DNA from 4 places in the Cellulomonas sp. Y8 genome. Region 4 is predicted to be linked to each of the others. Evidence: predicted binding sites of a transcription regulator. Region 4 holds the regulator's gene; each other region holds the start of a gene.

Region 1 (7,421 bases), 2.0 Mb from region 4:
GGAGGACCCGGCCGCCGGCCGGGGTGACCTGCGCGACGCCGGGCGCGCGCGGACGCCCCGTCCGGGGGCGTCCGCGCCGGGCGTCAGCGGATGAGGCCCTTGCGCAGCCCGATGGCCACCGCCTGCGCGCGGTCGGCGGCGCCGAGCTTGCGGAACAGCCGGCGGGCGTGGGTCTTGATCGTGTCCTCGGACAGGAACAGCTCCTGGCCGATCTGCGCGTTCGACCGGCCGTTGCTCATGCCGACCAGCACCTCGACCTCGCGCTTCGTGAGCGAGACCTCGTCACGGCCGGTGGACTGCGCGGGCAGCTCCACGCGGGCGACCACCGGGGTCGGGGCGCTCGCCACGCCGCCGTGGGCGTGCGCGGCGGCGAGGCCGTCGTGCGGCACCGCACCGGGCGCGCCGGGGATGCCCGGGCTCGCCAGGATGTGCGCCGCGACCGCGGCGAGCTCCGCCCGGCCGACGTCGGGGGCCAGGTACCCGCGGGCGCCGAGCGCGATCGCCCGGTCCAGCGCGATCTCGTCGCCGGGCACCGCCAGCATCACGACCGTCGACTGCGACGGCACCGCGCGCAGCCGGCGGATCGCCTCCACGGGGCCCGGGGTGGGCAGGTGCGCGTCGAGCAGCACGATGGTCGGCGGCACCCGCCGCGCCAGCGTGACCAGCTCGTCCACGGACGCCGCCGCGCGCACCGGGGCCAGCGCGGGCACACCGAGTGCCGTCAGGACGATGCGCTCGCGCACCGCCGTCGATCCGTGGCACACCACGACGCCCGCCATCGACCTCCGCCTTCCGCCTGTGCCAGGACCCTGGCGGATCCGGCTTCCTTCCTGTATCGGCCGGATCGGCGCCGACGTTAGCGTCCAGGAAGAACCCAGGTGTCAGGCGGAGACGGCCAGCACCTCGTGGACCAGGCCCGGAACCGTGCGCACGCGGTGCACCTGACGACCCAGCGGGACCTCCCCGGCCGCCTCGTCCGGCACCATCACGAACACCGGCAGCTCGGCGTGCGCCTCCGCCACCGCACCGACGAGCCCCAGGTCGGGGGCCGTCTGCTCGCTCAGCAGCACCACCGCCGACGGCGAGGTCATGGCCGCGATCTCGAGCAGCCGGTGCCGGCCCGTGGGCCCCGCGACCACGCGCGCGTCGACGCCGGCGTCGGCCAGCGCGCCCGCGAGCACGTGCAGCGACAGCGGCCGAGGTTCACCCGGTGCCGCGAGCAGCAGGACGATCCGGCGGCGCGACGGGTGCCGCGGGACGCGACCCGAACGGTCGCGGAGCACCGCCAGGGCCGCGGCGGACACCAGCGCGTCGGGCTCGTCGCCCGGGCGGGCGAGCACGGTCCGGGACGCGATGCCCGCGCGGGCGGGCGCGACCAGGTCGGACCACCAGCGGACCAGGTCGCCACCGGCGGGGAGCGCGAGCTGCCGGGTCACCTCGGCGGCGTCGGCCCGGAGGGCGGCGTCGATGACCGAGGTGGGGGTGGCGGGCCGGGGCGGGCGCCCGGCGCGACCGCCCGGCGCCGCGGGCGCGCGGGACGAGGCCGGGGCGCCGGGGCGCGGGTCGCCGGTCGCCGCGTCCTCGGGGGCGCGCGCGGGCGCGTCGGGGACGGCGCTGAGGTGGCGGCCCGGGCCGGCGGGCGTGCCGGGCGCGTCCGGGCCGGGCGTCGCACCGGAACCGGTGGTCGCGTCGGGACCGACGCCCGAGCCGGACCCGGCGGCCGCGCCGGGACCGGCGGTCGCGTCGGGACCGCCGGTCGCGCCGGGGCCGGGAGCCCCGACCGGGCCGTCGGCGTCCGCGGCGGCGCCGTCGGCGCGGTGCCCGCCGTCCCCGGCCCCGCGGTGGGCGCGGACGCCGTCGTGCTCCGGCGACGTCACGGGGTCGGGCACGACCCCCGGCGCGCCCTCGCGGGCCAGCCGGGCGGCGTCCGCCGGGGGCACCCCGTCGAGGGTCAGCGAGCGCATGGCCATCAGCCGCGCCAGGTCGGCCGCGCTGTACCGGCGGTGCGCGCCCGCCGTGTGCTCCGACGGACCGAGCCCGTAGCGGCGGTCCCAGGTGCGCAGCGTGGCGGGGGCGACCCCGAGGCGCGACGCGACGGCGGCGACGGTGAGGATCGGCCCGTCGAGCTCGACCGCCTCTGTCGCGCGGTCGTCGGGGCCCCGCCCGGCGTCGCCGGTCGGCTCCTCGTCCTCGCTGTGCTGCATCTCGTCCGTCTCGTCCCCGCCGCCGGTCCCGCGGCCCGTCCTCGATTGTGCCGGGGATCTGGCGCGGTTTCCAGCGGCGGCGGACCGGACCGCGCCAGCACGCACGACCGCGCCGGACCAACCGCGCCACGAATCGCGTCAGTGCTGGTCGACGCGCTGAAGCGATTCGCGCCGAACCGATTCGCGACACGGTCTTGAACAACTGCTGGCGCGGTTGTACTGTCCTCATCAGTGCAGTTCAGCCGACGCACCAGGGACCTCGGTCCCAGGGAACGGTCGTCGGACGGACCGCCCCCCGCACGTCATCAGAACGGCGCCACCGCGCCGAGTGGATGGAGGACCCCCATGGCCGAGATCTCCCGCCTCCCGGGACCCGTGATGGAGCTCTGGGAGTGGCAGTACGAGGGTGCCTGCCGCGACGCCGACCAGGACCTGTTCTTCCACCCCGAGGGCGAGCGGGGCGCCGCGCGCCGCCGCCGCGCCGAGGCGGCCAAGGCGATCTGCGCGACCTGCCCGGTCATCAACGAGTGCCGCGAGCAGTCGCTCGCGGTCCGCGAGCCGTACGGCGTCTGGGGCGGCCTCTCCGAGGACGAGCGCACCGCCGTCCTCGCCGAGCGCGCCGGCCGGACGACCCACCAGGCGATCTGAGCCGCGCGGCGTCCGAGCCGCCGACGGCCCGGACGCCGCCACCTGAGCGTGGCGACCGAGCGCGGTGCGACACCGCGCGGTCGCCGTCCACGAGCGACGGGGCCCCTCCGCATGCGGAGGGGCCCCGTCGTGCTGTCAGGCCCGCGCCCGGCCGCGGGAGGCGCGCCGCCGACCGCGCCCGTCCGGCGCCCCGCCCGCCCGCGCGCGCCGAGCGGGTACCCGACACGTCGAGCGCGCAGCCGGCGACGACGCGCTCGACGTGTCGGTTGCCCTCTCGACGGCGGGACGCGCCGCGCACACAGGGGCCCCGGACGCGACGAGGGCCCCCTCCGTCCACGGAGAGGGCCCTCGTCAGGCGTCCGCCGGCCCGCGCGGGCCGGCGGGGGCGTCACCTGGTGACGACCGCCAGGATGTCGCGCGCGGAGAGGATGAGGTACTCCTCGCCGTCGTACTTGACCTCGGTGCCGCCGTACTTGCTGTAGATGACCTTGTCACCGACCGCCACGTCGAGCGGGACGCGGTTGCCGTTGTCGTCGATGCGACCCGGACCCACGGCCAGGACCTCGCCCTCCTGGGGCTTCTCCTTGGCGCTGTCCGGGATGACGAGACCGGAGGCGGTCGTCTGCTCCGCCTCGAGCGTCTTGACGACGATCCGGTCCTCGAGCGGCTTGATGGAGACCGACACAGCGGACCTCCCCTTCGCGTGTGAGTGCTGCCTGATGTCCGTTGTCGCCCCGTCGGTCCTGCCGTCGTCGCGGGTGCCGGCCGAACTGCGGTGCGCTGGCACTCCCACGAGGAGAGTGCCGATCAGCACTCTAGGAACCCGTCAGCACTCGGTCAAGGCGAGTGCCAACGTCCGGGGGTCGCGCGTCACATCCGTCCGCCCCGGCCGCGGCGCCCGTCGTCGGCCCGCGCCGCCGTGCGAGGATCGCGGGATGGACGCGTCCGGCCTCGCCAAGCTGCTCAGCCCCGAGGGCTGGGCCCTGCTGTCCGCCCTCCCCCCGTACGACGAGCGGCACGCGATGGCCCTGTCCGAGCGCCTGCGCAAGGACGGCTTCGACGCCGACCTGGTCGCGGCGGCGCTGACCCAGTCGCGGCTGCGAGCTAGGGCGCACGACAAGCTCGGCGAGTTCGCGGACGGCATGCTGTTCACCCCCGCGGGCCTCGAGCAGGCGACCCGGCTGGTGGTCGCCGCCCGGCACGCGCGCCGGTACGCGGCCGCGGGCGTCACCCGCGTCGCCGACCTGACCTCGGGCCTCGGCGCCGACGCGATGGCGTTCGCGGGCGTCGGGCTGCGGGTGCTCGCCGTCGACGCCGACGAGACCACCGCCGCCCTGGCGACGATCAACCTGCGCGCGTTCCCCGAGGCCGAGGTCCGGCACGGCGACGGCCTGGCGGTCGACCTCGCCGCCGAGGGCGTGGACGGCGTGTACGCCGACCCCGCGCGCCGGACGTCGGGCGGGAGCCGGGTGTTCGACCCGGCGGCCTACGCCCCGCCGCTGGACGACGTCCTCGCCCTCCGCGAGCGCGTGCCGGCCCTGGGCCTCAAGCTCGGCCCGGGCGTGCCGCACGGCGCGCTGCCGGACGACGCCGAGGCGCAGTGGGTGTCGGTCGACGGCGACGTCGTCGAGCTCGGCCTGTGGTTCGGCCCGCTCGCACCCGAGGGCCCCGGCCGGTCGGCGCTGCTGCTGGGGGCCGCCGGCGGGTCCGCCGTGCTGCGCGCCGCCGGCGAGCGGTCCCGCGCCGAGGTCGGGCCCGTCGGCGCCTACCTCTACGAGCCCGACGGGGCCGTGATCCGCGCCGGGCTGGTCGCCGAGGTCGCCGCCGAGGTGCAGGGACGGCTCGTGGACAGCACGATCGCCTACGTGACCTCCGACGCGCTGCACGCGACCCCGTTCGCCACGGCCTACCGGGTGCTCGACACCCTGCCGTTCGGCCTCAAGCGGCTGCGGGCCTACCTGCGCGAGCGCGGCGTCGGGTCGCTGACGATCAAGAAGCGCGGCACCGCGGTCGTCCCGGAGCAGCTGCGCCGCCAGCTCGACCTCCGCGGGACGGCCGCCGCGACGATCGTGCTCACCCGCGTCGCCGGCCAGCAGCAGGTGCTGCTCGTCGAGCCCGTCGGCGCCGCCGCGTGACCACCCCGACCCGGCTGCCGTTCGCGCGGTCCGAGCGGTCGACCGTCGGCATCGAGTGGGAGCTCGCGCTGGTCGACGCCGACTCCGGCGACCTGCGCCAGGTCGCCAGCACCGTCCTCGACGCGGTCCGCCCCGCCGGCGCGGCCGAGCACCCCGCGATCAAGCAGGAGCTGCTGCTCAACACCGTCGAGGTCGTGTCCGGCGTCTGCCGCACGGTCGGCGAGGCCGGCGCGGACCTGCAGCGCGCGGTCGACGAGGTGCGCACCGTCACCGACCCGCTGCGCGTCGAGCTGATGAGCGCCGGCACCCACCCGTTCGCGCGCTGGGCCCAGCAGAAGGTCACGGACAAGCAGCGGTACGCCACCCTGATCGACCGGACGCAGTGGTGGGGCCGGCAGATGCTGATCTACGGCGTGCACGTGCACGTCGGGATCGAGGACCGGGACAAGGTGCTGCCGATCTCCCGTGCCCTGCTGACCACGTTCGCGCACCTGCAGTCGCTGTCCGCGTCCAGCCCGTTCTGGGGCGGCAAGGACACCGGGTACGCGTCGAACCGCGCGCTGATGTTCCAGCAGCTGCCGACCGCCGGGCTGCCCTTCCCGTTCGAGCGCTGGGACCAGCTCGAGGCCTACGTCGGCGACATGCTGCACACCGGGGTCATCGACGCGTTCGACGAGGTGCGCTGGGACGTCCGGCCGTCGCCGAGGTTCGGCACGATCGAGGCCCGGATCTGCGACGGCTCCCCCAGCCTGCTCGAGGTGACGGCGCTCGCCGCGCTCACGCACTGCCTCGTCGAGCACTTCTCCACGCTGCTCGACCGCGGCGAGGAGCTGCCGACGATCCCGCCGTGGTTCGCCCAGGAGAACAAGTGGCGCTCGGCGCGCTACGGCATGGACGCCATCATCATCACGAACGCGGCGGGCGACGAGGAGCTCGTGACCGACGCGGTCGCGCGGCTGCTGGTCGACCTGGAGCCGGTCGCCGAGCGGCTGGGCTGCGCGACCGAGCTCGACGCCGTGCGGGTCATCCTGCGCAAGGGCGCGTCCTACCAGCGGCAGCGGGCCGTCGCCCGGCGGAACGCCGGCGAGCTCGACGCGGTGGTGGCGTCGCTGGTCGCGGAGATGCGGGCGGGTCGCCCGCTCTGACCTCCGCGCGCGGGCCGCGCCAGGTCAGACCGTGACGGTCTCCAGCGGCATCGTCGAGTCGACGCCGATCGCGAAGTCCGACGCCGGCAGCCCGCGGCGCACGACCGCGGCACCCAGAGCGGCGATCATCGCGCCGTTGTCCGTGCAGTACTTGATCGGCGGGATGCGCAGGTCGATCCCGGCCGCGGCGCACCGCTCGGCGGCCATGTCCCGCAGCTGCGAGTTCGCGGAGAACCCGCCGCCGACCACCAGGGTGTCCACGCCGTGCTTCCGGCAGGCCGCGATCGTCTTCGCGGTGAGCACGTCGGCCACGGACGCGGCGAACGACGCCGACACGTCCTCGAGCGGGATGGGCTCGCCGGCGTCCTCGCGCGCCTCGACCCAGCGGGCCACGGCGGTCTTCAGGCCGGAGAACGAGAAGTCGTCCGCGTGCTTCGCCTGGTCCTTCGCGGCGGTGAGGCCGCGCGGGAACCGGATGGCCGTCGGGTCGCCCTCGCGCGCCAGGCGGTCGATGTGCGGGCCACCGGGGTAGGGCAGCCCCAGCAGCCGGCCGACCTTGTCGAACGCCTCGCCCGCCGCGTCGTCGAGCGTCGAGCCGAGCTCGTGCACGCCGGTGACGACGTCGTCGATCAGCAGCAGGCTGGAGTGCCCGCCGGACACGACGAGCGCCATGACCCGGTCGGGGAACAGGCCGTGCACCAGCTCGTCGACGGCCGCGTGGCCGATGACGTGGTTGACGCCGTAGAGCGGCTTGCCGAGGCCGTACGCGAGCGCCTTGGCCGCGGCGGTGCCGACGGTGAGCGACCCGACGAGGCCGGGCCCGGCCGTGACGGCGACCGCGTCGACGTCCACGAGCGTGACCCCGGCGGTGTCGAGCGCGCGCTCGATCGTCGGGATCATCGCCTCGAGGTGGGCGCGGGAGGCGATCTCCGGGATGATCCCGCCGAACCGCGCGTGCTCGTCCATGGAGGACGCGACGGCGTCGACCAGGAGCTCGCTGCGGTCGGCGTGGGCGCGGACCAGGGCGACCCCGGTCTCGTCGCAGGACGTCTCGATCCCCAGGACGAGGGGCGCTTCAGGCATGTCCCCGAGTCTAGGCCGCGCGCCCCGGTCCCCTTGCGCGTGCGGCGCACGCCGCGCGCGCGCGCGGTGTGACACGGTTCACGCAGGCAACAGGAATGACCTCGTAGATGTTGCGCATTCAACCGATCATGAGCATCGACACCGCACCGTCGTCCGCCGCCGCCGACCTCCGCGTCCCGCAGGAGATCGTGGACCTGGTGTTCCGG
Region 2 (7,421 bases), 840 kb from region 4:
CGATCCGCGCGCCCTCGGCGCGGACGACCTCGTCGGCGGCCGTGACGGCCTCGGCGATCGCGGCCCGCTCCTCCGGCGCGTCGCCCGCGTCCGCGGACCAGGCGTCCATCAGCTCGGGCGAGGCCTCCGGGTGGAACTGCACGCCCCAGGCGGAGTCGCCGATCCGGAACGCCTGGTACGGGTAGACGCGCGAGGCGGCCAGCCAGGTGGCGTCCCGCGGCAGGTCGACGACCGCGTCCGCGTGCATGGTCGGCATCGGGGTGCTGCGGGTCCCGGCGCGCTCCGCGTCCGCCGCCAGCGGGCCGAGCAGCGGGTCGGCCACGGCCTCGGGGCGCCAGCGCACGTCCACGACCCCGGCCTCGCGCCCGGGAGGGGCGGCGACGTCGACCCGGCCGCCGGTGGCGACCGCGAGCAGCTGCGCACCCAGGCAGATGCCGAGCGTCGGCACGCCGGTCCGCGCGGCGTCGGCGAGCAGGGCGCGGGTCGCGGGGATGCCGGGCTCGTGCTCGTCGTGGGCGGACATGTTCCCGCCCAGGACGATCAGGCCGTCGAGGCGGTCGGCGGCGCCCGGCTCCTCGCCCGCGTACGCGCGGACCAGGCGGACGTCCACCCCGTCGAGGTGGTCGGCGAACCGGTCGAGCGGCACCGCGGCGTCGAGCTGGACGACGGTCACGACGGGCGTCAGGGAACCGGTGGGAGAATCGGCTGCACTCACGGGGCGGTACGGTACCGCGAACCCGGCACGACCAGTTCGCTCCCAGGAATCCTCCAGGGTCGAGGGGCACACTGGGACCGTGACCGCAGCAGACCGCACCCCCGAGGCGACGCTCCTCGTCGTGGACGACGAGCCGAACATCCGCGAGCTCCTCGCCACCTCGCTGCGCTTCGCCGGCTTCGAGGTGCACGCGGCCGCCGACGGCGGCGCCGCGCTCCGCCTCGCCAAGCAGGTGCAGCCCGACCTGCTGGTGCTCGACGTCATGCTCCCCGACATGGACGGGTTCACCGTCACCCGGCGGCTGCGCGACAAGGGCCAGCACGTCCCGGTGCTGTTCCTCACCGCGCGCGACGACACCGCCGACAAGATCACCGGCCTGACCGTCGGCGGCGACGACTACGTCACCAAGCCGTTCAGCCTGGAGGAGGTCGTCGCGCGGATCCGGGCGATCCTGCGCCGCACCCAGGCCGAGGTCGCGTCCGCCAGCGTGCTGTCCTACGAGGACCTCGAGCTCGACGAGGACAGCCACGAGGTGCGCCGGGCCGGGCAGGTCGTCGACCTGTCCCCCACCGAGTTCAAGCTGCTGCGCTACCTGCTGCTCAACCCCGGCCGCGTGCTGTCCAAGGCGCAGATCCTCGACCACGTGTGGCAGTACGACTGGGGCGGCGACGCCAACATCGTCGAGTCGTACATCTCCTACCTGCGGCGCAAGGTCGACCAGGTCGAGCGCCCCGACGGCTCCAAGGTGGACGCCCTCATCCAGACGAAGCGCGGCGTGGGGTACATGCTGCGCCGGCCGAGCGGGTCGTGACGACGACGTCGGAGCAGCAGGCGACGTCCGAGCGCCCCGGGGACGACGCCCCGGCGGAGACCGGGCTCCCGCGGCAGGGCCTCGCCGACGGCGTGGTCCGCCGGGTCCGCGACGTCTGGACGCGGACGCCCCTGCTCGCGCGGCTCGTCGGGATCACGACGGCGCTGCTCGCCCTGGGTCTCTCGTTCGCGGGCGCGATCACCACGACGTCGCTGTCCGGCTTCCTCGTCGAGCAGGTCGACGACCGCCTGCGGGTGCAGGCCGAGACGTCCCGCGAGGGCCTGTACAAGGCCTACCAGGAGGGCGGCAACAGCCTCGACGGCGTCACCCTGCAGTCCTGGGGCGACCGCGACTTCGCCCTCGCCGTCCGGATCCTCGGGTCGTCGACCACGTTCACCCCGCAGGGCACGACGCTCGACACGGAGGGCTCGCCGCGGCTCCCGGCGGTCGACCTGGACGCGCTGGACCACACCACGACGACCACCGTCGGCAGCTCGGAGCGGGGCGCGACCTGGCGGGTCGCCGTGGCGCCCATGCGCCTGAACGGGACGACGATCGGGTACGTGATGTACGCCGAGCCGCTGGCGGACGTCCAGAAGACCGTCCGGCAGGCGGCGTTCCTGCTGTGGACCAGCGCGCTCGCGATCCTCGTCATCGGCGCCGTCGTCGGCACCTGGGCCGTGCGCCGCTCGCTGCGCGGGCTGCGCGAGATCGAGGGCACCGCCGCCCAGATCGCCGCCGGCGACCTGTCGCAGCGCGTCCCGCCCGCCCCGGAGACCACCGAGGTCGGCCGGCTGGGCGCGGCGCTGAACTCGATGCTCGCCCAGATCGAGACCGCCTTCGACGCCCGCACCCGGTCCGAGGAGCGGATGCGCCGGTTCGTCGCCGACGCGTCGCACGAGCTGCGCACCCCGCTGGCCGCGATCCGCGGCTACGGCGAGCTGTACCGGATGGGCGCGCTCACCGAGAAGGACCAGGTCGACGACACGATGCGGCGCATCGAGCAGTCCGCGACCCGGATGGGCGGTCTGGTCGAGGACCTGCTGTCGCTCGCCCGCCTGGACGCCGACCGGCCCGCCCGCACGGAGCCGGTCGACCTCGCGGTGCTCGCGACCGACGCCGCGCACGACCTCCGGGCGATCGACCCCGCACGGGAGGTGCGGGTGGGTCCGCTGCCCGACGGGGCCGCCCCGAGCCCCGACGGCGCCCAGCCCGCCACGGTCGTCCCCGGCGACGAGGCACGGCTGCGCCAGGTCGTCGCGAACCTCGTCGGCAACGTCGCCCGGCACACCCCCGCCGGCACGCCGGCCGAGCTCGGCGTGGGCCGCGTCGGCGACCGCGTCGTCCTCGAGGTCCGCGACCACGGTCCCGGCATCGCCCCCGAGCACGCCGCGCGCGTGTTCGAGCGGTTCTACCGGGTGGACGCCAGCCGCACCCGCGAGGGCGACGGCACCGGCGGCGGCGCGGGCCTCGGGATGGCGATCGTCGCGGCGATCGTCGAGGCGCACCGCGGCGACGTCGCGATCACGCAGACCCCCGGCGGCGGGGCGACGATCCGGGTCTCGCTGCCCGCGACGGGTGGCGGACCGGGCGGGACGGCGCCGTCGGACGCGGCCGAGGACCACCCGGTCGGCTGACGGCGACCGCGTGGCGGAACCCCGTCCGGATGGGTCTACGATGGCGCGTCCGAGCAGGGTCGTCTGTCGCAGTGAGGCTGTTCCCATGGGCGTCTACGACGCGCCACAGTGGCTGTTGTCCGCGTTCGTCCGCAGCGCGAAGGGGGCGGGAGCGACCGCGCCCGAGGACGCGGTCCGGGCGGTCGGCTCGGACCTCGTGGAGCGCTGGACCGGCCCCGGCCGGACGTACCACAACCTCCGGCACCTGACCGACGTGCTGGCCCGGGTGGACGAGCTCGCCGAGGAGACCCACGAGCCCGACCTGGTCCGGCTGGCCGCCTGGTACCACGGCGCCGTCTTCGACGGCCGGCAGGTCGCGGCGTACGCGAACCGCGGCGGCGAGGACGAGGTCGCCTCGGCCCGGCTGGCGCGCGAGCAGCTCACCGACCTCGGCGTCCCCGCCGGGCGCGTCGAGCGCGTGCACCAGATGGTCATCGCCCTGGTGCGGCACGTCGCCGACCCGACCGACTTCGACTGCGCGGTGCTGTGCGACGCCGACCTGGCGATGCTGGCCGCCGAGCCGCAGCGCTACAAGGCGTACCTGCACGACGTGCGCGAGGAGTACGCCGACATCCCGGTGCAGGACTACCTGCGCGCCCGGGAGCGGATCGTGCGCAAGCTGCTCAAGCGGCCCAGCCTGTTCGTCAGCCCGCTGGGCGCGGCGTGGGAGGAGCCCGCGCGGCAGAACCTCGGCGCCGAGCTGCACAAGCTGGAGAAGGTGCTGGCGGAGCTCGACGCGGCGGGCGAGGGTCCGGGCGAGGGTCCCGCGACCTCGCCGACCGAGCCGCCCGGCCCGTCCGACGCGCCCGGGAGCGCCCGGCCCGCGCAGCCCGCCGAGCGGCACCCCGTCCGGCCCGGGGCGTGACGGTCCTCGTCGACCCGCCGCTCTGGCCCCGGCACGGCCGGTCCTGGTCGCACCTCGTCAGCGACGCCTCGCTGGCCGAGCTGCACGCGTTCGCCGAGCGCGCCGGCCTCCCCCGCCGCGCGTTCGACCTGGACCACTACGACGTCCCGGACGAGATGCACGCGGACCTCGTCGCGCTGGGCGCGGTCCCGGTGTCGGCCGGCGAGCTCATCCGCCGCCTGCGCGCGAGCGGCCTGCGCATCCCGGCCCACGCCCGCCCGCGCCACACGCACTGACCGCGCGCACCCGCGCGCCCCCGCGCCCCGCCAGCCTCCTTCGCCGACTCTCCACCGTGCGCCTGCGCGCGACCCGTCGCGCACAGTCCGACTCTGCAGGTTCGCCGAGATGGCAACTCTCGGCTGTGCGGGTGCGGGTCGGCACAGCCGAGAGTTGCCATCTCGGCGGGGTGGCGGCGCGCGGCGAGCGGCGCGTGGATGCAGAACGGGCCGGTCACCCCGGAGGGTGACCGGCCCGTTCAGGCGCGGTGCGGAGCGCTCACGCGCCCCGCTGCGGCGGGACTCAGAAGTCCATGCCGCCCATGCCGCCGGCGTCCGGAGCGGCCGGGGCCGACTTCTCGGGCTTGTCGGCGACGACCGCCTCGGTGGTGAGGAAGAGCGCCGCGATGGACGACGCGTTCTGCAGCGCGGAGCGCGTGACCTTGACCGGGTCGTTGACGCCCGCGGCCAGCAGGTCCTCGTACACGCCGGTCGCGGCGTTCAGGCCCTGGCCGGCGGGGAGGTTGCGCACCTTCTCCGCCACGACGCCGCCCTCGAGGCCCGCGTTCACGGCGATCTGCTTGAGCGGGGCGTCGATCGCGACCTTCACGATGTTCGCGCCGGTCGCCTCGTCACCGACGAGCTCGAGCTTCTCGAACGCCACGGCACCGGCCTGGATGAGCGCCACGCCACCACCGGCGACGATGCCCTCCTCGACGGCCGCCTTCGCGTTGCGCACGGCGTCCTCGATGCGGTGCTTGCGCTCCTTGAGCTCGACCTCGGTCGCCGCGCCGGCCTTGATGACGGCCACGCCGCCGGCCAGCTTCGCGAGGCGCTCCTGGAGCTTCTCGCGGTCGTAGTCCGAGTCGGAGTTCTCGATCTCGGCGCGGATCTGGTTCACGCGGCCCTGGATCTGCGCCGCGTCGCCCGCACCCTCGACGATCGTGGTCTCGTCCTTGGTGACGACGACCTTGCGCGCCTGGCCGAGGACCTCGAGGCCCACGGTGTCGAGCTTGAGGCCGACGGTCTCGGAGACGACCTGGCCACCCGTGAGGATCGCCATGTCCTGCAGCATCGCCTTGCGGCGGTCGCCGAAGCCCGGGGCCTTGACGGAGACCGACTTGAAGGTGCCGCGGATCTTGTTGACGACGAGCGTGGCCAGGGCCTCGCCCTCGACGTCCTCGGCGACGATGAACAGCGGCTTGCCGGACTGGATGACCTTCTCCAGCAGCGGCAGCAGGTCCTTGACGTTCGAGATCTTCGACTCGACGAGCAGCACGTAGGCGTCCTCGAGGACGGCCTCCTGGCGCTCCGGGTCGGTCACGAAGTACGCCGACAGGAAGCCCTTGTCGAAGCGCATGCCCTCCGTGAGCTCGAGCTCCAGGCCGAGGGCGTTGGACTCCTCGACCGTGATGACGCCCTCCTTGCCCACCTTGTCGAGGGCCTCGGCGATGAGCTCGCCGATGGCGGTGTCGCCGGCGGAGATGGACGCGGTGGCGGCGATCTCCTCCTTGGTCTCGATCTCCTTCGCCTGCTCCAGCAGGGCGGCGGTGACGGCCTCGACGGCCTGCTCGATGCCGCGCTTGAGGGCGATCGGGTTGGCGCCGGCCGCGACGTTGCGCAGGCCCTCGCGCACGAGCGCCTGGGCGAGCACGGTGGCGGTGGTGGTGCCGTCGCCCGCGACGTCGTCCGTCTTCTTGGCGACCTCCTTGACGAGCTCCGCACCGATCTTCTCGTACGGGTCCTCGAGCTCGATCTCCTTGGCGATGGAGACACCGTCGTTGGTGATCGTGGGGGCGCCCCACTTCTTGTCCAGGACGACGTTGCGGCCCTTGGGGCCGAGGGTGACCTTGACGGTGTCGGCGAGGGTGTTGAGACCCCGCTCGATGCCGCGACGGGCCTCCTCGTTGAAGGCAATGATCTTGGCCATGGGGCTATCGATCCTTCACTCTGGCTCGTGGTTCGGCCGGTCGGTGCCCGCGACGGACGGCCGCGCCGGCCCGGCGGTCATGTCCCGTCGGGCGGCGGACCTCACCGGGTCGGCCTGGGTTGTCATTCTGTCACTCTCGACCCGAGAGTGCTAAGCACATGGTTAGCACTCGACCCCATCGAGTGCAAGGCGCTCCGCCCTCGGCGGACAGCCGCCCGCCGGACCCGCGGCCGCCCCCGGCGCCCGGCCGGATAGCCTGCCGGGCATGCACCGCCGCCCCCTCGTCGCCGCCGTCGTGCTGGCGTCCCTCGCGGCGGGGCTGGTCGCCTGGGGCGCGACCGGTCCGCGCACCCGCACGATCGACCTGTACAGCGAGGGCGTCGTCGCGACGCCGGCCGGCCCGGAGCTCGTCCCGGCCGGCGGGCAGCCGCTGCTGCACGAGGGCACCCGCGTCGAGGTCGACCCCGCGACGACCGCCGACGACGACCTCGCCGCCGAGCAGCGCGCGTGGCTCGCCGCGGGGACGGTGCCCGGCGCGGACGGGCCCTACGCCGGCATGGTCACCGACGCGCTGCTGGACCTGCGCACGCTCGTGCAGGACGGCGGCGCCGCCGTCGCGGCCTGGACGCCGTACTGGCGGTACGTGTGGCCGCGGGACGCGTCGTTCGTGGCCGTCGCCCTCGCCCGGACGGGCCACCTGGCCGACGCGCGCGAGGTCCTGGGATTCCTGACCCGCGTGCAGGCCGCGGACGGGTCCTTCGAGGCCCGGTACCTGCCCGACGGCTCCGGGGCCGTGCCGGACGACCGGGCGCCGCAGACGGACGGCACCGGCTGGTCGCTGTGGGCGGCGGGCCAGGTGGTGGCCGCCGCGCCCGAGGCGGAGCAGGCGGCGGTGGCGGCCGAGCTCGCGCCGCTGGTCCGACGGGGCGCCGCCCACGCGGTCGCGCTGGTCGCGGGCGACGGGCTGCCGCCGGCGTCGCCGGACTACTGGGAGGTCGCCGAGGACGAGCTGACCCTCGGCACGGTGGCGCCCCTCCTGGCCGGGCTGGAGGCCGCGGGGCCGGTGCTCGACCTGCTGGGCGACGACGCCGCCGCGCAGGACGCGCGCGACGCCGCCGAGCGGACCCGGGCGGCGGTCGAGCGCGAGTTCGGCGACGACTCGGACTACGG
Region 3 (7,421 bases), 1.3 Mb from region 4:
CCCCCGTTCCCACCAGCTGAGGCGAGAGATGACCGACCTGACGCACCCGTTCCCCGCCGGCACCGTCCTGGGCTACCCCCGGATCGGCCCGCGCCGCGAGCTGAAGAAGGCCCTCGAGGCGTTCTGGGCCGGCCGCGCGAGCGCCGAGGAGGTCGAGGCCACCGCCGCCGACCTGCGCCGCCGCACCCGCACCCGCCTGGCCGAGCTCGGCCTGGACACCCGGCTGCCCGCGATCCCGAGCGCCTTCTCGTTCTACGACCACGTGCTCGACGCGGCTGCCGTGCTCGGCGCCGTGCCCGAGCGGTTCGCCGACCTGCTCGCCGCCGACGGCGGCCTCGACCTCGCGGGGTACTCGACCGTCGCTCGCGGCCGCGGCGACGACCTGCCGCTCGAGATGACGAAGTGGTTCGACTCGAACTACCACTACCTGGTCCCGGAGATCGGCCCCGCGACGCCGTTCCGGTACGCGAGCGACCGCCCGGTGCGCGAGCTCGCGGAGGGCCTCGCGGACGGCGTGCTCACCCGCCCGGTGCTGGTCGGCCCGGTGACGTTCCTCGCGCTCGCCAAGGCCGCCGAGGGATCGCCGGAGGACTTCCTCCCGATCGACCGGCTCGCCGACGTGCTGCCGGTGTACGCCGCGCTGCTCCGCGACCTCGCCCGCGCCGGCGCCACCTGGGTGCAGCTGGACGAGCCCGCCCTGGTCTCCGACTCGACCGGCGTCCCGGCCGACCGGCTGCTCGCAGCGGCCGCCGAGGCGTACCGCGTCCTGGCGACCGAGCTGCCCGCCGCCGAGCGCCCGGCGATCCTGGTCGCCGCGCCGTACGGCGACCTCCAGGACGCGCTGCCGGTGCTGGCCGGCACGGACGTCGAGGGCCTCGCGCTCGACCTGGTGCGCGGCGCGCTCCCGGCGGGACCTGTGGAGGGCCTGGCGTCGAAGGTGCTGGTCGGCGGCGTGGTCGACGGCCACAACATCTGGCGCGCGGACCTCGACGCCGCGCTCGGCTCGCTCGAGTCGCTCGAGGGCCTGGGCGCCCGGCAGGTCGCCGTCGCCACGTCGACGTCGCTGTTCCACGTCCCGCACGACGTCGAGGACGAGCCGCAGCTGGACCCCACGCTGCGCTCCTGGCTCGCGTTCGCCGACCAGAAGGTCGCCGAGGTGGTCACCCTGGCCGCCGGGCTGACCGAGGGCCGGGAGGCCGTGCACGCCGAGCTGCTCGCCGCGGCCGACGCGCGCCGGTCCCGCGCCGCGGCGCCGGGCGTCGTGCGGCCGGAGGTCCGGGACCGGCTCACGGGCCTGCCGGCGGACGCGTTCCGCCGCGGCGACTTCGAGGGGCGCCGGGTCGCGCAGGCCGAGCGGCTGCAGCTCCCCGCGCTGCCGACCACGACGATCGGCTCGTTCCCGCAGACGCCGGAGATCCGCGTGGCCCGCGCCGCTTTCGGCCGGGGGGAGCTCACCGCCGCGCAGTACGAGGACGAGATGAAGGCGGAGATCCGCCGGGTCGTCGAGCTGCAGGAGGAGATCGGCCTCGACGTGCTCGTGCACGGCGAGCCCGAGCGCAACGACATGGTGCAGTACTTCGCCGAGAACCTGGACGGGTTCGCGGTGACCGCCAACGGCTGGGTCCAGTCGTACGGCTCGCGCTGCACCCGCCCGTCGATCCTGTGGGGCGACGTGTCCCGGCCGGCGCCGATCACGGTGCCGTGGACGACGTACACGCAGTCGCTCACGGCCAAGCCGGTGAAGGGCATGCTGACCGGTCCGGTGACGATCCTCGCGTGGTCGTTCGTCCGCGACGACCAGCCGCTGGCCGACACCGCGAACCAGGTGGCCCTCGCCCTGCGGGACGAGATCGCCGACCTCGAGGCCGCGGGCACCGCGATCGTCCAGGTCGACGAGCCCGCGCTGCGGGAGCTGCTGCCGCTGCGCGCCGCCGACCACGACGCCTACCTCGACTGGTCGGTGCGCTCGTTCCGGCTCGCGACCTCGGGCGTGCGCCCCGACACCCAGATCCACACGCACCTCTGCTACTCGGAGTTCGGCGAGATCTTCGGCGCGATCGACGGCCTGGACGCCGACGTCACGTCCATCGAGGCGGCACGGTCGAAGATGGAGATCCTCGGCGACATCGCGTCCGAGGGCTACCCGCGGGGCATCGGCCCGGGTGTCTACGACATCCACTCGCCGCGCGTGCCGAGCGAGGCCGAGGTGACCGAGCTGCTCACCGAGGCGGTGCGCGTCGTCGACCCGGCGCAGCTCTGGGTGAACCCGGACTGCGGCCTCAAGACCCGCCGGTACGCCGAGGTCACCCCGTCGCTCCAGCACGTCCTGGCCGCCACCCGGACGGTGCGCGCGTCGCTGGCGGTGCCGACGGCCTGACGCGCCGCCGGCCCGGTGCGACCCGGACGCACGACCGCCCCGGTCCCCCACGCGGGGGGCCGGGGCGGTCGTCGTGCAGCCGCGTCGCCGGTCAGGCGCTCGCACGCTCCTGCGGAGCGGCGTCGGCGCCCGCCTCGATGGTCGCCGGCGTCCCACCGGTGCTGACCTCGATGCGGCGCGGCTTGGCCTCCTCGGCCACCGGGATCGTCAGCGACAGCACGCCGTCCGCGTACGACGCGGTGATGGCGTCCAGGTCGAGCCCGCGCCCGACGGTGAGCTGCCGCGCGTAGGTCCCGACGGGGCGCTCCTTGGCGAGCCACTGCACCCCGTCCTCCGTGCGCGCGGTGCGCTGCGCGCGGATCGTGAGGGTGCGGTCGTCGACGTTCACGTCGATCGAACCGGGGTCCGCGCCCGGCAGGTCGACGCTCAGGACGTAGTGGTCGCCCGAGCGGAACAGGTCCATCGGCATGGTCGCCGACGCGCGCTGCTGACCGAGGACCTGGTTCATCAGCCGGTCCATCTCCTGGAACGGGTCGAATCGCGTAGCCACAGCCCGTCACCTCCTCGAAGCGTCACGGCGGTCCGGACGGTCCGGGACCGCTGCTGCCCCGGCGCTGCCGCGCCAGGAGGGCTACGAGAGATGTTCTAGCACTCGACAGGTGCGAGTGCCAGATCAAGCGGGGTCGTGTTCGCTGACAGATGAACCTGCAGGTCAGGCAGTGCGCCGAGCGGTGTCCGCCGGGTCCGTCGCCGCCGCCAGCGCCTCGACGATCCGCACGTCCGCGTCCAGCCAGGGCACCGTGAGCCACCGCCCGCGCGGCAGCCAGCGCAGGTCGTCGTGCTCGACCAGGGGCCGGGGTTCCCCGGCCGTCACGCGGGCCAGCCAGAGCCGCATCACGTACCGCTCGTTGAGCCACCAGGCGCCGTCGTCGGGTCCGACGAGCTCCGCGCCGAGCTCGACGGCGACACCCAGCTCCTCGCGGATCTCCCGGTGCACGGCGTCCTCGGGGGACTCGCCCGGCTCCACCTTGCCGCCGGGGAACTCCCACCGGCCCGCGAGGCTCACGGGCGCGCGGCGGCGGGCCGCCAGCAGGGCGCCCGGGGCGGCGAGGTCGTCGACCAGCGCGGCGGCGACGACGAGGACGGGGCGGGTCATGCCGCCCAGTCTCCCAGGCGCGCGTGTCGCGCGCGTGACGCGGCCGTGGCCCGCGCGATGGATCCACTCGCACCGGCACGCCCACGCGCGTCGGTGCGAGTGGATCCGTCGGCCGGAGCTCAGCCCTGCCGCAGCTCGTTCCTGAGCTCGCGCTGCGCCTGCTCGAGCGCCTCGCGCGCCGGCACACCGGATTCGTAGATCTCGGTGAGCGTCACCGTGCCGAACCGGCTGTTCACCGCCGGCAGGTCGGGGCTGGCGAACGACTCGAAGTGCCCGATGCCGTCCTTGACCTCGTTCAGCACGTCGAACAGGTTGGTCGTGAAGTACTGGTTGAACTGGTTCTCCGGGTTCCGGGTGACCTCCTCGTCCTCCCACACCGCCATGTTCACGGGGTCGAACCCGAGCACCTCCCACACGGCGACGTTGGCCTCCGGGGAGAGCTTGGCGAACGCGAGCCACTCGGCCGCCAGGTCACGGACGGGCGAGTCCGCCGCGACCGCGGTGCCGGTGCCCCCGCCGCCGATCGTCCGCGTGTCCGACCCGGGCACGACCGGCGCGGGCGCGATGGCGATCTTCCCCGCGAGGTCGGGCATGTAGTCGACGAACCGCGAGGTGTACCAGGCGGGGTAGACGATCGCGGCGTAGTCGCCGCGCGCGATGGCCCCGTACGCCTCCTCGTCGTCGGGGCTCGATCCCGGGATCGGCGAGATCGCGCCCGCGTCGACCATGGCCTGCATCATCTCGAAGGACTCGACCACGACCGGGTCGTCGACCTGGACCGTGCCGTCCTCGGCGAACAGCTCGCCACCGTTCTGGGCGATCACCAGCGGCTCCACGAAGAACACGTCGGTGTTCGCCGTGCCGAACGCCCGCCCCGTGGCGGCGCTGTACTCCGCACCCGCTGCGGCGAAGTCGTCCCAGGTGGCGATCGTCGTGTAGTCGACGCCTGCCTCGTCGAGCAGCTCGGTGTTGTAGAACGTGACGAACGCGCCGACGTGGGTCGGGAGCCCGTAGACCGCGTCGCCGCGGCTGTACAGGTCGAGCCGCGCCTCGACCACGTCCTCGCGGTAGGGCTCGGCGACGGCGGACAGGTCCATGAGCGGCGGGGTGTCGCCGCGGACGAAGTTGGCGAACTTCGTCACCTCGATGTCGACCAGGTCCGGCATGCCGGTGCCGGAGTTGGCCGCGAGCTGCAGCTTGTTGTGCATGTCCTGGTACGGGTACACGGTGAGGCGGAGATCGATCGCGCGGTCCGGGTTCAGCTCGTTCCACCGGTCCGCCATCTGCTCGTACAGCACCCCGTGCAGCTCGCCGAAGATCCACATCTCCACCGGCGTCGAGCCGTCCGCGTCGCTCGGGGCGTCCCGCGGGCTGTCCGCCCCGCCCCCGGTCCCGCACGCGAGGCACGCCGCCAGCACCATCGCCCCGGCGACCACGGACGCCGTCGTCCTTGTTCGTGACATTCTGCTTCTCCTTTGTGTGCGTCGCACGGGTCAGCCCTTGACGGCGCCCGCGGTCATTCCCTCCACGAAAAAACGCTGGAAGGCGAGGAAGAGGACCAAGATCGGGACGAGCGAGAAGAACGACCCGACGATGAGGAGGCCGTAGTTGTTCGCGTACGGCGTGATCAGGGTGTTCAACCCGATCGGCAGCGTGAACTTCTCGGAGGAGCGCAGCACGAGGAGCGGCCACAGCAGGTTGTTCCAGCACATCATCCCGTTGAGGATCGCCATGGCGGCGATCGCGGGGCGCGCGATCGGCAGGACCAGCCGGAAGAAGATGCCGAACTCCGTGACGCCGTCCACCCGCCCGGCCTCGAGGATCTCCTTGGGCACCCCGAGGAAGTACTGCCGGAAGAAGAAGATCGTCACGGCCGCGGCGAGGAACGGGATCACGATGACCGCGTAGGTGTCGGCGAGCCCCATCTCGTTCACCTGGACGTACAGCGGGAGCATGACCATCTCGAACGGGACGGCCATGATGGCGAGCACCGCGATGAACAGCGGGGTGCGGCCGCGGAAGTCGTACATCGCGAAGCCGTAGGCCACGAACGAGCTGACCAGCAGGGTCCCGACGACCTGGACCACCGTCACGACGAGCGAGTTGGCGAACCACCGGAAGTACGGACCGGAGTCGGTGAACAGCATCGTCCAGTTGTCCAGGCTGAGCGTCGCCGGGTCGACGGCGAGCGTGATCCCGCCGCGCATGATGTCGGCGCCCGACTGGAACGTGGCCACGAGGATCGCGGCGAGCGGGACGAGGGCGACGAGCGCGATCGCGATCAGGGCGGCCGACTGCAGGGCCGACAGCGCCCGGACGCCGCGCGGGGCGGGCCGGCGGGGACCCGCGCCGGACACGGGCGGGGCGGGGGACGCGGGGCGGGGGCGTGCGGGGGCCGCGGTCATCGCACGTGCTCCTTCCTGAACGTGCCGGAGAGGGTCAGCTGCGTGATGTTGATCGCCATGACCACGACGAGCAGCACGATCCCGACGGCGGACGCGAAGCCGAGGTCGTTCTGCTCGATGCCGCGGCGGTAGAGGTAGCCGACGACGGTCAGGCCCTGGTTGTTGGGGGACGCGTTCCCGCCGTAGAGCATGAAGCTCTCGAGGAACATCGCGAGGCCGCCGTACACGCTGATGGTGGTGACGTAGACCATCGTCGGCCGGAGGTTCGGCACCGTGATCCGCAGGAACTGCTGGCGCTTGTTCGCGCCGTCGATCGACGCCGCCTCGTAGTACTCGCCGGGGATCGACTGCATCCCGGCGATGAAGTACATGGTGTTGACGCCGGTCCAGCGCCAGACGGCGAGCGCCAGGAGCGCCGCCAGCCCGGTGAGGTCCTCGCGCAGCCACCGGACGGGCCCGAGCCCGACCAGCTGCAGCACCTGGTTCATCACCGCGTTCTCCGACTCGGAGAACATGAGCCGGAACACCAGGCCGGCGACCACCACCGAGGTGAGCGCGGGGACGAAAAGGGACGCCTTGAAGAACGCCTTGACCCGCGGGCTGCCGATCCGGGAGTTCACCACGGCCGCGAGGAGCATCGGGATCGGGATGAGGAGCGCCAGCGTCAGGACCATGTACCGCGCGCTGTTGAACATCGCGGTCCAGAAGACGCTGTCGTTCCACAGGCGGGCGTAGTTGTCGAGGCCGACCGAGGTGGTCTGGCCGTAGAGGACCTCCTGCGTCGACATCACGACCGACCGGGCGACCGGGATGATCCAGAACAGCGCCAGCGTGGCCACGAACGGCAGGATGAACAGGTACGGCGCGAGCCGCTGGGAGTACAGGAGCCGCCGCACGGGGGCGGCACCCCCTCGGCCGGACCTCCGGGCGGTGACGGGCATGACGGCAGGACCTCCTGGGCACGGGGCGTCAGGGGCGCGCTGGACGCGACCCTCGGGCGCACCGCCCGGGCACGGCTGAGACCGTGAAACGGATGCCAGGACGGACATGCGGCGCACGCCTGCGTGCGCCGGACTGTCGAGAAAAACTTTCGCTCTCTTGTGAGCTGTCGGCAACGTATCGGCGTGCCGAGAGGCCTGTCAACGCGCATTCTGGAGCCGCTCACCGACCGATACGCAAGCGTGAACTGTGCGGAAACTCTTTCCTCGTCAGGGGCGGTCGGGCGGTCAGCCGATCGCCAGCAGCCCCGCCAGGCTCACCGCCATCGCCACGACCGTCGCCGCCGCGCCGAGCGCCAGCGGCCGACCTCCGGTCCGCACCAGCCGCCCCAGGTGGATCTGCGTCCCGAGGGCCGTCATCGCCGCCCCGAGGAGCAGCGTGGTGACCGGCTTCACCGCCGGCAGGACGAGCTCCGGGACGAGGCCTGCCGACCGCACCGCCACCGCGACGACGAACCCGACCACGAACAGCGGCACGAGCGGCG
Region 4 (7,421 bases):
CACGGCCGCGGCCGGGTTGCCGCCCAGGCCCGCCTCGACGGTGTTCGTCGGTGGCGGCACCCCCACGGTGCTGCCGGCGTCCGACCTGGTCCGGATGCTCGACGGCGTCCGCGGCGCCTGGGGGCCTCGCGGACGACGCCGAGGTCACGACCGAGGCCAACCCGGACTCGGTGACCCCGGAGTCGCTGGCCGAGCTGGCGCGCGGCGGGTTCACGCGCGTGTCGTTCGGCATGCAGTCGGCGGTGCCGCACGTGCTCGCGACGCTGGAGCGCACCCACGACCCGCGCCGGATCCCCGACGTCGTGCGCTGGGCGCGGGACGCCGGGCTCGCCGTGTCGCTCGACCTCATCTACGGCACGCCGGGGGGAGTCGCTCGCCGACTGGCGGACCTCCCTGGAGACGGCGCTGGCCACCGGCGTCGACCACGTGTCGGCGTACGCGCTCGTCGTCGAGCAGGGGACCAAGATGGCGGTGCAGGTGCGCCGCGGCGACCTGGCGCTGCCCGACGAGGACGACCAGGCGGCGAAGTACGAGCTCGCCGACGACCTGCTCACCGAGGCCGGCCTGCACTGGTACGAGGTCAGCAACTGGGCGCGCACCCCCGCGGACGCGTGCCGGCACAACCTCGCCTACTGGCGGAACGACGACTGGTGGGGCGTCGGGCCCGGGGCGCACAGCCACGTCGGCGGCGTGCGCTGGTGGAACGTCAAGCACCCGCGGGCGTACGCGGCGCGGCTCGCCGCGGGGCAGAGCCCGGCCGCGGGGCGGGAGACCGTCGAGGACGCGTCGGCGCGGCTCGAGCGCGTGATGCTCGGGGTGCGGCTCGACGAGGGGCTGCCCGTCGAGGTGCTGAGCCCCGCCGGACGTGCCCGGGTCGCCGGGCTGGTGGCCGACGGGCTGGTCGACGCGCGCGCGGCGCTGGGCGCCGGGGGCCGGCCGGGCCGCCGGGTGCGGCTCACGCGCCGGGGCCGGCTGCTGGCCGACTCGGTCGTCCGCACCCTCGCGGACTGACCCCGCGAAGACGAGTGGAGCGTCCCCCCGAACACGCCGAGGCGTGTCGGGCGGGACGCTCCACTCGGGGGTGCGGCTAGCGCGGGGTGGTCACTTCACCAGGCGCAGGGTGACCGGGTAGCGGTACCACTGGCCCTTGTTGACGGCGACGGCCGCGAGGATCGAGAACACCAGCGCGACGACGCCCACCACGAACGGCAGGAACGCCAGGATGCCCAGCGTGACGGTGCCCAGGATCGCGGCGGCGATGTACGCGATCACGACCGTGATCTGGAAGTTCAGCGCCTCCTTGGCCTGGTCGTCCAGGAACGGGCCGCGGCCCTTGAAGACCAGCCAGATCACGAGCGGCGCGATGAACGAGAAGATGATCCCGCCCAGGTGCGCGAGCAGCGACCAGGTCTTCTCCTCGTCCGGGCGCAGCGGCTGCTGCGGCTGGGCCCCGTACGGCTGCTGCGGCTGGCCGCCGTACGGCTGCTGGGGCTGACCGCCGAACGGCGGCTGCTGCTGACCGCCCGCGGGGCGGCTGCTGGTCGTACGACATGAGTCTCCTCGTGGGTGCTGCGGGGCTACGGCGGTCGAAGCGTAGCGGTGTGACCGGGTCTTTCGTCCCCTTTGCCCCTGCGGTGGACTCCTTGACACCCGTGGGTCGCCTTCGGTTCGCTGGCCGGACGGGCGACGGGCGTCCGACCAGGAGGGCACGCGATGACCGAGAACCCGGGCACCACCCCGCCGCGCGACGACGAGCCGCAGCCGTCCCAGGGGCAGCCGCCGGCCGGCCCTCCGCCCGCCCCGCAGCAGCCGTACGGCCAGCAGCCGCCGCCCGGCCAGCCGTACCCGCCGCAGCAGCCCTACCCGCAGCCGGGCTACGCCCAGCAGCCCTCCGGCGCCCCCTACGGCGCCCCGACCGCCGGGACGAGCGTCGGCGACGCGTTCAGCTGGGGCTGGACCAAGTTCACCCAGCAGGTCGGCCCGTTCCTGCTCGGCGTCCTCGCCTACCTGGCGGTCATCGTCGTGGTCTCCGCGGTGCTGTTCGCGGTGATCCTCGGCGGCACCGTCGCGAGCGTCGACCCGGACACACCCAGGAGCTGCGCAACGGCGCGGGCGTCGGCCTGGTGTTCGGCTACCTGCTGGTGGCCGCGGTCGCCGTCCTGCTGTCCGCCTTCATGCAGGCCGGGGTGACCCGCGCGACGCTCGAGGTCGCCGACGGGCGCCGGATCGAGGTGGGCACGTTCTTCCGGTTCGACGACTTCGGGAAGGTCGTCGTGGCGGCGCTGCTCGTCGGGCTCGGCACCGCGGTCGGCACGCTGCTGTTCGTGATCCCGGGCCTGGTGTTCGCGTTCCTCGCGCAGTTCACGCTGTTCTACGTCATCGACAAGCGGATGGCGCCCGTGGACGCGATCCGGTCGAGCTTCACGCTGGTGAGCCGGAACCTCGGGACCGTCCTGCTGCTGTTCCTCGCGGTCTACGCGGCGAACCTGGTCGGCTCGGCGCTGTGCGGCATCGGCCAGCTGGTGTCGTTCCCGGTCGGCCTGCTCGCGACGACCTGGATGTACCGCCGGCTGCAGGACGAGCCCGTCGCCCCCTGAGCCCGCGGCCCCGACCGCGGCCGCCTCAGGGCGCCGTCACGAAGTCGATCAGCTCCTCGACCCGCCCCAGCAGCGACGGCTCCAGGTCGGCGTACGACCGCACGGAGCGCAGGATCCGCTGCCATGCGCGGGCGACGTCGGCCTGCTCGTCGGCGGGCCAGCCGAGCTCGCGCAGGATGCCGCGCTTCCACTCGGTGCCGCGCTCGATCGTCGGCCAGGCGGTCAGCCCGACGCGCGCGGGCTTCACGGCCTGCCACACGTCGACGTAGGGGTGCCCGAGCACGAGCAGCGTCCCGGCGGGCACGGTGCGCGCGGCCTCGTCGGCGATCCGCTGCTCCTTCGACCCGGGCACCAGGTGGTCGACGAGCACGCCGACCTTCTTGCCCGGCCCGGGGCGGAAGTCACGCAGCGCGTCGACGAGGTTGTCGACGCCGTCGAGCAGCTCGACCACGACGCCCTCGGCGCGCAGGTCGTCGCCCCAGACCTTCTCGACGAGCTCGGCGTCGTGCTTGCCCTCGACCCAGATCCGGCTGCCGATCGCGACCCGCGCGCGCTGGTCGGCCGCCGCGAGGGACCCGGACGCGGTGCGCTTCGGCCCGGTCGGTGCGGTCGGCCGGGGCGGCACCAGCTCGACCGGCTTGCCGTCGACCCAGAACCCCGGCCCGAGCCGGAAGGTGCGCGTCCGCCCGCGCCGGTCCTCCAGGACGACGACGTGCTCGCCGCCCGACTTCTCGACCCGGACGACGGCGCCGACCCAGCCGGTCGTGACCTCCTCGACGACCAGGCCGCGCTCGGCGGGCGTCGGGGTCGAGGTGGGCCGGCGGTGCGCGCTCGAGGAGCCCGCGGACAGGACGTCGGTTCCGTAGCGGTCGGTCACCCGCGGCAGCCTAGGTGCCGACCGCTCGCCCGCGTGGTACGACACGACGGTGACGTCGAGCCCCGCGCAGCACCCCGACCGCCCCGGCACCGCGACCCGTCCGGAGCCGGACCCGCACCGGTGGCGGGCGCTGGGCGTGTGCCTGGCGATCGGGTTCATCACGATGCTCGACGTCTCGATCGTCAACGTCGCGCTGCCGTCGATCGAGCGCAGCCTGGACGCGGGCGCGAGCCAGCTGCAGCTCATCGTCGCGGGCTACACGCTGGCGTTCGGCCTGGTCCTGGTGCCCGCGGGCCGGCTCGGCGACGCCCGCGGCCGCCGCGCGCTGTTCCTGCTCGGCCTCACCGGCTTCGCGCTCACCAGCCTCGGCGCCGGCCTGGCCCCCTCCGACGAGCTGCTCGCCGTCGCCCGGCTCCTCCAGGGGATGAGCGCGGGCCTGCTGAACCCGCAGGTGGTCGGCACGATCCAGCAGCTGTTCACCGGGTACGAGCGCGGGAAGGCGTTCGGGTACTTCGGTGCCACGATCGGGGTGTCGACGGCGCTGGGCCCGCTGCTCGGCGGGCTGATCATCCAGGCGTTCGGCGCCGAGGAGGGCTGGCGCTGGGTGTTCTTCGTCAACGTCCCGGTGATCGCGGTGGTGCTGCCGTTCGCGCTGAAGTTCCTGCCGCGCGGCGCGGTCGGCCGGGCGACCGCGACCGGGCCGGGCGGTCGGCCGCGGCTGGACGTGGTCGGCCTGGCGGGCGTCGCCCTGACCGCCGCCGCGGTCATGGTGCCGTTCGTCACGACGACCGGTGAGGGCGGCGACGACCCGGCCCGCTGGTGGTGGCTCGCGGTCGCCGCCGTCCTCGGCGTCGCGACGGTGGTCTGGGAGCGCCGGTACCAGCGGCGCACCGGCGCGGCCGTCCTGGACCCGCGCGTGCTGGGCGAGCCCGCGTTCCGGAACGGCGCGCTGCTCGGCATCGCCTACTTCGCCGGGTTCACGTCCGTGTTCCTGGTGGCGACCCTGTACCTGCAGCAGGTGGCCGGGTTCACGCCGCTGCAGGCCGGGCTCGTCAACATGCCGTTCGCGATCGCCTCCGCGGTGTCCGCGCAGCGGTCCGGCCGGCTGGTGGCGACCCGCGGCCGGGCGCTCGTCGTGATCGGCCTGGTGCTCGTCGTACTCGGCCTGATCGGCACCGACCTGGCGATCCGGTTCGTGGACCCGCCCGCCGTCGGCTTCGTGATGGCCGCGACGCAGATGGTCGCGGGCGCCGGAAGCGGGCTGGTGATCGCGCCCAACCAGACGCTCACACTGGCGCCCGTGCCGGTCGAGCGGGCCGGCGTGGCGGGCAGCATGCTGCAGGTCGGGCAGCGCATCGGGTCGGCGCTCGGCGTCGCCGTGGCGCTGTCCACGTACTACTCCGCCCTGGCGTCCGGGGTCGAGGGCTCGGCGGCCGCGGGCCGTGCGCTGCTGCTCACGGTCGCGCTCGTCGCCGTGGCCCTCCTCGTCGGGCTGCTCGACCTGCGGGCGCGGCGGCGCGGGACCGAGGAGGAGGACGACGCGGAGGCCGGCGCGGGGACCGGCACCGCGTCCGCGTCCGCGGACGCGTAGAATTGGCACTCGGTTCCAGCGAGTGCCAGGACGTCGGGAGGTGGCGATGAGCGAGGACCGCAGGCTGGACGTGCTGCGGGCGATCGTGGAGGACTACGTCGCCACCCGCGAGCCCGTCGGCTCCCGCGCCCTGGTCGAGCGGCACTCCCTGGGGGTGTCGCCCGCGACGATCCGCAACGACATGGCGGCCCTCGAGGACGCCGGGCTCATCGTGCAGCCGCACACCTCGGCCGGCCGGGTGCCGACCGACAAGGGCTACCGGCTGTTCGTCGACCGCCTGGCGACCATCAAGCCGCTGTCCGCGCCGGAGCGCCGCGCGATCGAGACGTTCCTCGAGGACGCGGCCGACCTGGACGACGTCGTCGACCGCTCGGTGCGGCTGCTCGCGCAGCTGACCCACCAGGTCGCCGTCGTGCAGTACCCGTCGCTGCGCCGCACGGCGCTGCGGCACGTCGAGCTGGTCCCGGTCGGCGACCGGCACCTGCTCGTGGTCATCATCACGGACCACGGCCGCGTCGAGCAGCGCACCATCGAGGTGCCGGACCCGCTGGACGCCGGGACCGTGGCGCGGCTGCGGATCCGGCTCAACACGGCCGCCGCGGGCCGACGGCTCGCCGAGCTCGGTACCGCACTGTCGGACCTGGCCGACGACTTCGCCCCCGCGGACGGACCGCTCGTGCGCGGCGTCGTCGCGGTGGTCGAGGACACGCTGGCCCAGGAGAGCGAGGAGCGCGTCGTCCTGGCGGGCACCGCGAACCTGGTGCGCGGTGGCGGCGCGGACTTCGCGCACACCATCAGCCCCGTCCTGGAGGCGCTGGAGGAGCAGGTCGTCCTGCTGCGCCTGCTGGGCGAGATGGCCGAGGACGAGGCCGCGGTCTCCGTCCGGATCGGCCGCGAGACCCAGCACGAGGGTCTGCTGGAGACGAGCTTCGTGACGACCGGCTACGGCGGCCCGGACGGCGGCGGGACGGCCGTCGCGCGGATCGGCTCCGTCGGGCCGCTCCGCATGGACTACCCCGGGACCATCGCGTCGGTGCGCGCCGTCGCCCGGTACCTGTCCCGGATCCTCGCCGGATGACCGGCCGCCGGGCACCGACGCGGTCCCGCGCACGTTCGACAGGCAACGCCCCGCCCGCGCCCGCGCGCGGCCCCCACACGCACAGGAAGTGACGAGTGAGCGACTACTACGAGGTGCTCGGCGTCGAGCGTGACGCCACGCCCGAGCAGATCAAGAAGGCCTACCGGCGCCTCGCGCGCGAGCTGCACCCCGACGTGGCGGGTGCGGACGCGGGCTCCGAGGACCGGTTCAAGGACGTGTCGCGGGCGTACGAGGTGCTGTCGAACCCCGAGAAGCGGCGCATGTACGACCTGGGCGCCGACCCGTCGGCCCCGGGCGGCGGCATGGGCGGCCAGGGCGGCTTCGGCTTCCAGGACATCTTCGAGACGTTCTTCGGCGCCGCCGCGGGCGCGGGCGCGCAGCGCGGCCCCATCCCGCGCGCCCGCCGCGGCCAGGACGCGCTGCTGCGCCTCGACATCGACCTCGCCGAGGCGACGTTCGGCACGCACCGCGAGGTCCCGGTCGAGACGGCCGTGGTGTGCCCGACCTGCGACGGCTCCTGCTGCCGTCCGGGCACCTCGCCGCGCACCTGCGACGTCTGCGGCGGCCGCGGGTCCGTGCAGCGGGTCGCCCGGTCGTTCCTCGGCCAGGTGATGACCTCGCAGCCGTGCGCCGCGTGCCACGGCTTCGGCACCGTCATCCCCGAGCCCTGCACCGAGTGCGCCGGCGAGGGCCGGGTCCGCTCGCGCCGCACGCTCGAGGTCGACGTCCCGGCGGGCGTGGACACCGGTACCCGGATCAAGCTCACCGCGCAGGGCGAGGTCGGCCCCGCCGGCGGCCCCGCGGGCGACATCTACCTCGAGGTGCGCGAGCGCAAGCACGACACCTTCGTCCGCGAGGGCGACGACCTGCACTGCACCCTCGAGGTCCCGATGACCGCGGCGGCGCTCGGCACCGTGCTCACCCTCGACACCCTCGACGGCCCGCAGGAGGTCGACCTGCGCCCCGGCACCCAGCCCGCGCAGGTCGTCACGCTGCGCGGCCTCGGCGTCGGCCACCTGCACGCGGGCGGCCGCGGCGACCTGCACGTGCACGTGGACGTCCACGTGCCGACGTCGCTCGACGACGAGCAGGCCGAGCTGCTGCGGAAGCTCGCCGGGCTGCGCGGCGAGGAGCGGCCCGAGGCGCGGCTGTCGGCCTCCGGCGGCGGCGTGTTCGCGAAGCTCCGCGACAAGCTCGCCGGGCGCTGAGCGTGACCGCTCCGGTCTTCCTGGCCGAGCCGGGCGACCTCGACGCGCT

Evidence for each region. Region 4 encodes HrcA, which represses chaperone genes, less so after heat shock. Its sites were predicted from a motif close to TTNGCACTCGNNNNNNNCGAGTGCNAA; they were not measured.
Region 1: a site for HrcA is predicted at 3,679-3,705, ahead of groES (co-chaperone GroES). Genes of this name have one in related genera too.
Region 2: a site for HrcA is predicted at 6,414-6,440, ahead of groL (chaperonin GroEL). Genes of this name have one in related genera too.
Region 3: a site for HrcA is predicted at 3,023-3,049, ahead of FKM96_RS10265 (Hsp20/alpha crystallin family protein). Genes of this name have one in related genera too.

The regions. Positions count from the first base shown of each region.
Region 1 is NZ_CP041203.1:1,127,068-1,134,488, forward strand. It holds gene FKM96_RS05020 (response regulator transcription factor) at 84-779, opposite strand; gene FKM96_RS21885 (MerR family transcriptional regulator) at 882-2,204, opposite strand; gene FKM96_RS05030 (WhiB family transcriptional regulator) at 2,550-2,852, shown strand; gene groES (co-chaperone GroES) at 3,241-3,537, opposite strand; gene FKM96_RS05040 (class I SAM-dependent methyltransferase) at 3,788-4,987, shown strand; gene FKM96_RS05045 (glutamate--cysteine ligase) at 4,984-6,132, shown strand; gene tsaD (tRNA (adenosine(37)-N6)-threonylcarbamoyltransferase complex transferase subunit TsaD) at 6,157-7,215, opposite strand; gene FKM96_RS05055 (malonic semialdehyde reductase) at 7,344-7,421, shown strand, end outside.
Region 2 is NZ_CP041203.1:2,746,233-2,753,653, reverse strand. It holds gene FKM96_RS12545 (type 1 glutamine amidotransferase) at 1-673, opposite strand, end outside; gene FKM96_RS12540 (response regulator transcription factor) at 795-1,526, shown strand; gene FKM96_RS12535 (HAMP domain-containing sensor histidine kinase) at 1,523-3,163, shown strand; gene FKM96_RS12530 (hypothetical protein) at 3,249-4,067, shown strand; gene FKM96_RS12525 (DUF4031 domain-containing protein) at 4,064-4,342, shown strand; gene groL (chaperonin GroEL) at 4,626-6,251, opposite strand; gene FKM96_RS12515 (glycoside hydrolase family 15 protein) at 6,517-7,421, shown strand, end outside.
Region 3 is NZ_CP041203.1:2,245,272-2,252,692, reverse strand. It holds gene FKM96_RS10275 (methylenetetrahydrofolate reductase) at 1-20, shown strand, start outside; gene metE (5-methyltetrahydropteroyltriglutamate--homocysteine S-methyltransferase) at 29-2,377, shown strand; gene FKM96_RS10265 (Hsp20/alpha crystallin family protein) at 2,469-2,927, opposite strand; gene FKM96_RS10260 ((deoxy)nucleoside triphosphate pyrophosphohydrolase) at 3,090-3,533, opposite strand; gene FKM96_RS10255 (ABC transporter substrate-binding protein) at 3,653-4,996, opposite strand; gene FKM96_RS10250 (carbohydrate ABC transporter permease) at 5,027-5,938, opposite strand; gene FKM96_RS10245 (carbohydrate ABC transporter permease) at 5,935-6,834, opposite strand; gene FKM96_RS10240 (YeiH family protein) at 7,165-7,421, opposite strand, start outside.
Region 4 is NZ_CP041203.1:3,583,361-3,590,781, forward strand. It holds partial or broken gene hemW (radical SAM family heme chaperone HemW) at 1-1,011, shown strand, start outside; gene FKM96_RS21700 (DUF4870 domain-containing protein) at 1,102-1,650, opposite strand; gene FKM96_RS16245 (hypothetical protein) at 1,714-2,190, shown strand; gene FKM96_RS16250 (hypothetical protein) at 2,124-2,597, shown strand; gene FKM96_RS16255 (DUF3097 domain-containing protein) at 2,623-3,474, opposite strand; gene FKM96_RS16260 (MFS transporter) at 3,524-5,065, shown strand; gene hrcA (heat-inducible transcriptional repressor HrcA) at 5,112-6,143, shown strand; gene dnaJ (molecular chaperone DnaJ) at 6,239-7,372, shown strand; gene FKM96_RS16275 (16S rRNA (uracil(1498)-N(3))-methyltransferase) at 7,375-7,421, shown strand, end outside.